One region of the Pleomorphomonas sp. PLEO genome, then DNA from elsewhere that is predicted to be linked to it. Evidence: riboswitches for the same ligand, from Rfam matches in the RefSeq annotation. Region 1 holds a riboswitch; the other holds the start of a gene.

The links. Region 1 has a riboswitch for cobalamin ahead of AB6N07_RS07025 (CbtB-domain containing protein). Riboswitches for the same ligand answer to the same signal wherever they lie in the genome.
Region 2: linked by a shared signal. The riboswitch ahead of AB6N07_RS02345 (DUF1636 family protein) and the one ahead of AB6N07_RS07025 (CbtB-domain containing protein) in region 1 are both predicted to bind cobalamin.

The regions. Positions count from the first base shown of each region.
Region 1 is NZ_CP166625.1:1,575,605-1,578,878, forward strand. Features, by position in the region: gene AB6N07_RS07015 (N-acetyltransferase family protein) at 1-472, opposite strand, end outside; gene AB6N07_RS07020 (CbtA family protein) at 478-1,221, opposite strand; gene AB6N07_RS07025 (CbtB-domain containing protein) at 1,232-1,444, opposite strand; cobalamin riboswitch at 1,472-1,592, opposite strand; gene AB6N07_RS07030 (histidine phosphatase family protein) at 1,631-2,182, shown strand; gene AB6N07_RS07035 (hypothetical protein) at 2,354-3,088, shown strand; gene AB6N07_RS07040 (PRC-barrel domain-containing protein) at 3,268-3,274, opposite strand, start outside.
Region 2 is NZ_CP166625.1:553,474-556,747, reverse strand. Features, by position in the region: gene AB6N07_RS02350 (transglycosylase domain-containing protein) at 1-1,223, opposite strand, end outside; cobalamin riboswitch at 1,356-1,559, shown strand; gene AB6N07_RS02345 (DUF1636 family protein) at 1,649-2,014, shown strand; gene cobW (cobalamin biosynthesis protein CobW) at 2,011-3,039, shown strand; gene cobN (cobaltochelatase subunit CobN) at 3,061-3,274, shown strand, end outside.

The sequences.
Region 1 (3,274 bases):
TTTGAAAGCGATGGGTCGCTACGATGAATTGCCGGCTGACGCCCTTCGGCATCCAAAGCGCATCGTCAAAGGTGTCTGTGAGGTGCCAGCCCTCCCGCTGATAGAACCTTTCGGCGCGGCTATTGCCGGCCGTGCAAAGCAGTTCGGCCTCCGACACCCCATCGGCGAACAAAAGCTGTTCCGCGAACGATAACAACGCATGCGCCGTTCCGGTTCCACGGGCGGATGTGCCGACATAGAGTTTGACGACTTCCGCTGCTTTGACGGAGACAAACCCGATGAGTTCGGTGCCGTCCCTCGCCACGTAGAAGGCGTCTTTCGCCTCTTTCAGCCAGATGGCGAAGTGGCCTTCGGTGCGAAAGGACAACCCCTCGGGCGGCACGAGGGCGGCATGCGCTTCGTGCCATCCCCGGTGCCAGAGCTGGACGATTTTTCCCTGGTCGGCGACCCTAGCCGGATGGATGTCGAGCATGCGGTTTACGCGCGGCCGAGGCGGCGCGCGCCCTGGGGAGCCGCGCCGGACAGCAGCCGCTCGGCGAGGAAGCCGAACAACAGGCCTTGCGCGCCCCAGATGATCGCTTGCAGGCCGAGCGAGGCCAGACGGAAGCGCCAAAGCATGACGGCGGAGAAGGTTTCCGGCACTTCGTTGATCTCGGGCAGCAGCGTCATCACCGCCGCCATGACGGCGATATAGGCAAGGCCGCCGAGGAGGACGGCATTCCAGGCGCCGAGGCGCGCCCAAGTCTGCCGCGCCAGCGCGAAGGCGACGATCATCACCGCGACCGATACCATCAGCATGATGAAGTAGAGCTGGGTGCGGATGACGATAGTCTCCGGGCTGCCGACGGCTGGCGGGTTGGCCGGGTATTTGATCGCCGGCACCAGGATCACCGCGACAAAACCGGCGAGTGCCAGCAGCGCGGCGAGCGGGCGGGCGCCGAGGGCGCTGAAGCGGCCGAGCACCAGCGCGAACACCAGCGACAGGATGCCGCCGAGGGCGGCGCTGTAGACGATGACGCCGGTGAGCAGGCCGAGGCCGGCCTGCGTTGCCCGGCTGACCAGCTCGGGCTCGGCGGCTTCTCCGGCCGCGTGGCTGGCCTGCTCCTCGAAGGCGATGGCGAAATCGACCAGCGGCTCGCCATAGAGGCGGGCGAACAGGAAGGCCATGAGGCCACCGACCACGCCGGCAATCATGCCGCGCAGCAAAAGCTTTCCAGTCATGAAAGACGCCTCAGTGGCAGGGGAAACCCAGGAGGTGGCGGCCGTCGTGCACGAATTCATGCACGTACATGCTGTTGAACAGCGAGGTCGCGCCTTCCTCGGCGCCGACGAAATACACCGCCAGCATCAGTAGCAGACCGGCGAACACGGCCCATGGCAGAACCTCGCCCAGCGGAATGGCGGCCGGCGGCGACAGGGGAGCGGTGCGTGAAATGCTGGACATGGAAAGCCTCCTGGGATTGCGCGTCCCGATGACAGAAGGATGGCGAACAGGTCTGGCTCTCGGGTTTCAGCCCGATTACAGTGGCGCGACCGCTCCGGAGTTTCACCGGCTTCCGCTCAACATCGTCGCTCACCCTCCGCTAAGTGCCGATGCCTGTCAATCGCAAATGATCGATGAGGAATGGGGATGGCCGCTCGCCTGACGCTGATCACAGTGCCGACCGACAACGACCGCCGCGCCCCGCGCTTTCCGGGCCGCGATCGGCTGGACCTGACCTTCGAGAGCTTGCCGGAGACGGTGCGCCGCTGCCTTAGCGAAGCCGATCACCTTATCCACGCACCCGAAATCGCCATTGGCCCCAACGCCACCGTCCGGGTGCCGGCCGAGGTGGCCGAGGCGCTTTCCAATCTCGATTATGGCAACTGGGCGAACCGGACGATGACTGAGATCGCCGGCGCTGATCCCGCTGGCTTCGAGGTCTGGCGAATGGATATGGCGGCGGCCCCGCATGGCGGCGAAGCCATCTCCAGCGCGCGGGACCGGGTCGGCGGTTGGCTGGCCGGGCTGGAGGAACGATCGGGGGCCATCGTAGCGCTGTGCCCGGCGACGATCGTCAGGATCGCCCTCACGGCGGCGCTCGAGGCGCCGCTGTCGATGATCTGGCGCCTCGATCCCATGCCCTGGTCGGCCTGCGAGCTGACGCGCCATGGCGACCGGTGGTCGCTCAGGCTGAGCTAGCTTACCCGTTGCGACGGCCGGTTGCCGTAAATGTATCGGTGTGTTGCTGGGCGCTCAATTATGACGGGTTACGACAAATCGCCACAGCCTCACCATTGAATTTGCCAATTCGTGGTGTTCCCTCGCGCCACTGAGAGTTTCGGTCCGACTCTGAAACCAAGGGGTGACATCATGAGATGCCTTCCGAAGATCAATGGTATCTACTGGCTGTCGCTTGCCGTGGCGAGCGTGTTCGGCGCCAGCCTCGGCGATTTTCTCGCCGATGGGCTCGGTCTCGGCCATCTCAAGGGGCTGCCTTATCTGCTCGGCGACTTGGCGCTCGTCTTGCTGGCCGAGCGTTTCCTGAAATACACCAGCACGCTCTACTTCTGGGCGGCGGTCATCCTCAGCGTCGCCGCCGCCTCCAACGTGGCCAACGCGCTCCATGATCTCCACGTCAGGCTGGCGTCGGTGCCGGTGCTGTGCCTGCTGCTCGCCATCACGGTGATTGTCTGGCGCCTCCGCGAACCGTCGGCCGACGAGCGCGACTTCATCCCGGTGGCCGGCTTTTACTGGGCCACCCTGCTCATGGCCGGCGTGCTCGGCGGCGTGGGGGGCGACGCGGCCGCCTATCCGCTCGGCTTCGGCAACTTCGGGGCGATGGTGGTGTTCGCCATTCCCCTGGGCTTCCTGCTCACCATCGGGCGCAACGGCCTCTACACCGACCTCGGCTTCTACTGGCTGGCGGTGGTGTTCATCGTCGCCGCCGGCACCGCCGCCGCCAATCTTCTGGCCCACGACCTCCACAGCATCGACCTCGGCACGGCAATCAGCGGCGCGGTGTTCGTGGCGTTGATCGTCGCGGTGTACGAGATGAGGGCTTGCAACAAGAGCCTGCGGGTTGGGCTGGTGGGCGAGGGAGCATGAGGAGGCATGAGTCCACATAGGCGCGGGTGGACTCCCATGGACTCCCAAAGGCGAGGCGTCGAGAAAGACGTGCCCGCGAGCGCGCGACCATCCTCAGCTTGCCGCGTCCGAGGATCCGTCTGGCAAAGTGGCCGCTCCCGGCGGCATCAAACCCGCCGAGAGCGCCGAGCGCTTGGCAATCAAGGA
Region 2 (3,274 bases), 1.0 Mb from region 1:
GCGCCCTGGCTCGCCTTGTATTTGACGCCCTCCTTGTCGAGCGTCGTGCGGACGGCACTTTCCGCCGCCGCCTGCATGCGGGCATCAATGGTGGTGGTCACCACGATGTCGCTTCGATAGCGCGCGACGTAGCCCGGCAAAAGATCCATCACCCAATCGGCGACATAGTTGGCGGCCGAACCACTCTTGGCCGGGGAGGATGGTGCGCCTACAGCCGTCGCCCGCGCCGCGTCGTCACGACTGACATAGCCTTCGTCGACCATGGCGGCGAGCACGACCTTGGCGCGTGTCGCGGCCAGCTCCGGCGAATTGGTCGGCGCGTAGCGCGACGGTGCCTTGAGGAGGCCGGCGATGGTGGCGGCTTCGGCCAAGTTGAGATCGCGGGCCGACTTGCCGAAGTAGCGCTGCGCCGCCGCGTCGACACCGTAGGCGCCGGCGCCGAGATAGACGCGATTGAGATACATCTCCAGGATTTGCTGCTTGGAGAACCGCCACTCCAGCCATAGGGCGAGCACTGCTTCTTGCAGCTTGCGTTCCAACGTGCGGTCGGGCTGCAGGAAAAGGTTCTTGGCAAGCTGTTGGGTCAGTGTCGAGCCACCCTGCACGACCGAATGCGCGAAGAGGTTGGTGACCAAAGCGCGGGAAAGGCCGATCGGGTCGACACCAAAGTGATGGTAAAAGCGTCGATCCTCGATGGCCACCACCGCTTCGGGCAGGAACGGCGACATTTCGGACAGCTTCATTTCCTCGCCGCCGGTGTCGCCACGATTGGCGATGATCGTGCCCGAGGCATCGACGATTTCCACGTTAGGCGGTCGGGGCGGCACCTTCCAATCGTCGATCTGCGGCATGGTTGCGACGGTGTAGCCGATGACGCCGGCAACCCCGATCAGCCCCCAGATGCAAAGAACGACACCCCAGTAGATGAGACGGCCGAAAAGTCCCATACCGGACCGCCGGCTCCGCTTTGCCTTGCGCTGGGAGGACTTGCGACGACGCGGCTGCTGTTCGGACATCTCCGCCTCCTCGCTGTCGTAGTTCTCGCCATCAAAGCTGGGTTCGATCCGCTCGGATCTCGATGATCGGCCGCTGCGGGAATTGGGCAGGCTTTTGGGCGGCGTGAAGCGATCACCCTCGCGGGCGGAAAAATCGTCCTCGCGGGACGGTGCCTCGAACGTCGGCTCGGCCCGCTCGCGTCGGATGTTCCGTCTGTCGCTCCGCATCGTTCGCCGCAACTCCTTCCATCAGGGCTACATAGCCCGTGGAGCATCCGATTTACCCTAAATGAGGCGGTTTAAGGGGGCGTAAAGGATGGCAGCTCCGCCGCTCGGTTGACTTTGCCTCGCAACAAGCCCCAAATGGCCGGGCGTGACGGTCCCTCCTCCCGGAGGAGGGCGAAAGAGGGAATGCGGAATCGGAAAACTCCGAAAGCCGCAGCTGCCCCCGCAACTGTGAGCGGCGAGCCGGATGCTTAGCGTGCCACTGGTCGAAAGACTGGGAAGGCCGTATCCGGCAACGAACCGCGAGCCAGGAGACCTGCCGCCGCGCATGGATGTCGAGACCGCCGGTGGGGCGGGAAAGGACCTATCATGACGCGTGCCTCGGCGGTTTTCGACCGCCGTCTATTGACGTTTCCGGAGTGCCGGCCATGACGGCATACCCGGTCACCCTACACGTCTGTCTCAGCTGCCGCGCGGCAGGAGATGACGACGCCTGCCGAGCTGGCGCCCGTCTTCATGCCGCTCTTGCCAGCCGTCTCGAGGGACAAAGCGATATTCTGCTTTCCGGCGTCGATTGCCTGTCGGTCTGCAAACGGCCGGTCACCGTCGCGTTGGCAGCGCCGGACAGGTGGACCTATGTCGCCGCCGACGCGGCCGATCCCGACGAAGTGATCGCCGCCGCCGAGCGTTACGCTGCGAGCGACGATGGCCGCGTGCCCTGGCGTGAGCGACCGCCTCTTTTGAAATCGGGCCTCGTTGCCCGCATCCCGCCGCAGCCGGAGACCCGCCGATGAACGTCCAGTCGAAAATCCCCGTCACCATCGTCACCGGCTTTCTCGGTTCGGGCAAGACGACGCTGATCCGCCACGTCATCGAGCGCGCCGGTGGCCGTCGTCTTGCGCTCATCGTCAACGAGTTCGGCGATGTCGGCGTCGACGGTGACATCCTCAAATCCTGCGGCGCCACCGACTGTCCGGAGGATGCGATCGTCGAACTCGCCAACGGCTGTCTCTGCTGCACCGTTGCCGACGACTTCCTGCCGGCCATCGAGGCGCTGACCCGTGGGCCGCGCCGGCCCGATCACATCATCGTCGAGACCTCCGGCCTTGCGCTGCCGAAGCCGCTGATCAAGGCCTTTGACTGGCCGGATGTGCGCGCTCGCCTCACGGTCGACGGCGTCATTGCCGTGGTGGATGCCGCCGCCGTGGCGGCCGGCCGGTTCGCCGACGATCCCGAGGCCGTGCTCGCCCAACGGCAGGATGACCCATCGGTCGATCACGACAATCCACTTGAAGAGGTCTACGAGGATCAGCTTCTCGCTGCCGACCTCGTGGTGCTCAACAAGACCGACCTGCTCTCGTCCGAGGAATTGGCTCGCGTCATACAGGACATCGCAGCTTCGCTGCCGAAGGCGGTGCGTGTCGTGCCGACTTCCGAAGGCGAGATTGCGCCGGAAATCCTGCTCGGCCTGGCTTCCGCCGCCGAGGACGATCTGGCCAACCGGCCAAGCCATCACGACGGTCTCGGCGACCATGATCACGATGACTTCTCGACCTTTGCCGTCGAGGTCGGCGCAGTCAGCGATCCGGAAAGCCTGATGGCCCGGCTGAAGGCAGTGGCCGAGGCGCATGACGTCCTGCGCATCAAGGGCTTCGTCGAAATTGCAGGCAAGCCGATGCGTCTCTTGGTGCAAGGCGTCGGCGGCCGCTTCCGCCATGCCTTCGACAAGCCCTGGCCGTCCGGGCCGCGCCGCAGCGCGTTGGTGGTGATTGGCGAAAGGGGCATCGACGAGACGGCCATCCGCGCCGCCCTCGCCTGACCCAAACGGAAAGGGCGCGCCTTGCACATTCTGGCCGAACAGATTCGCTCCCTCGACGATAGCGTCGCGGCGGTCGATCTTGGCCAGACGCCGGCCGAGATCGTCGTGCTGTCGTTTTCCGACAGCGACCTCGGCATCGTCGCCGCTGTGCACGGCAGGCTCGGTCCCGACGCGCCGAGCCTTCGGCTGGCTTCGCTCGCCGCCTTGCGCCACCCCTATTCCGTCGATCTCTATC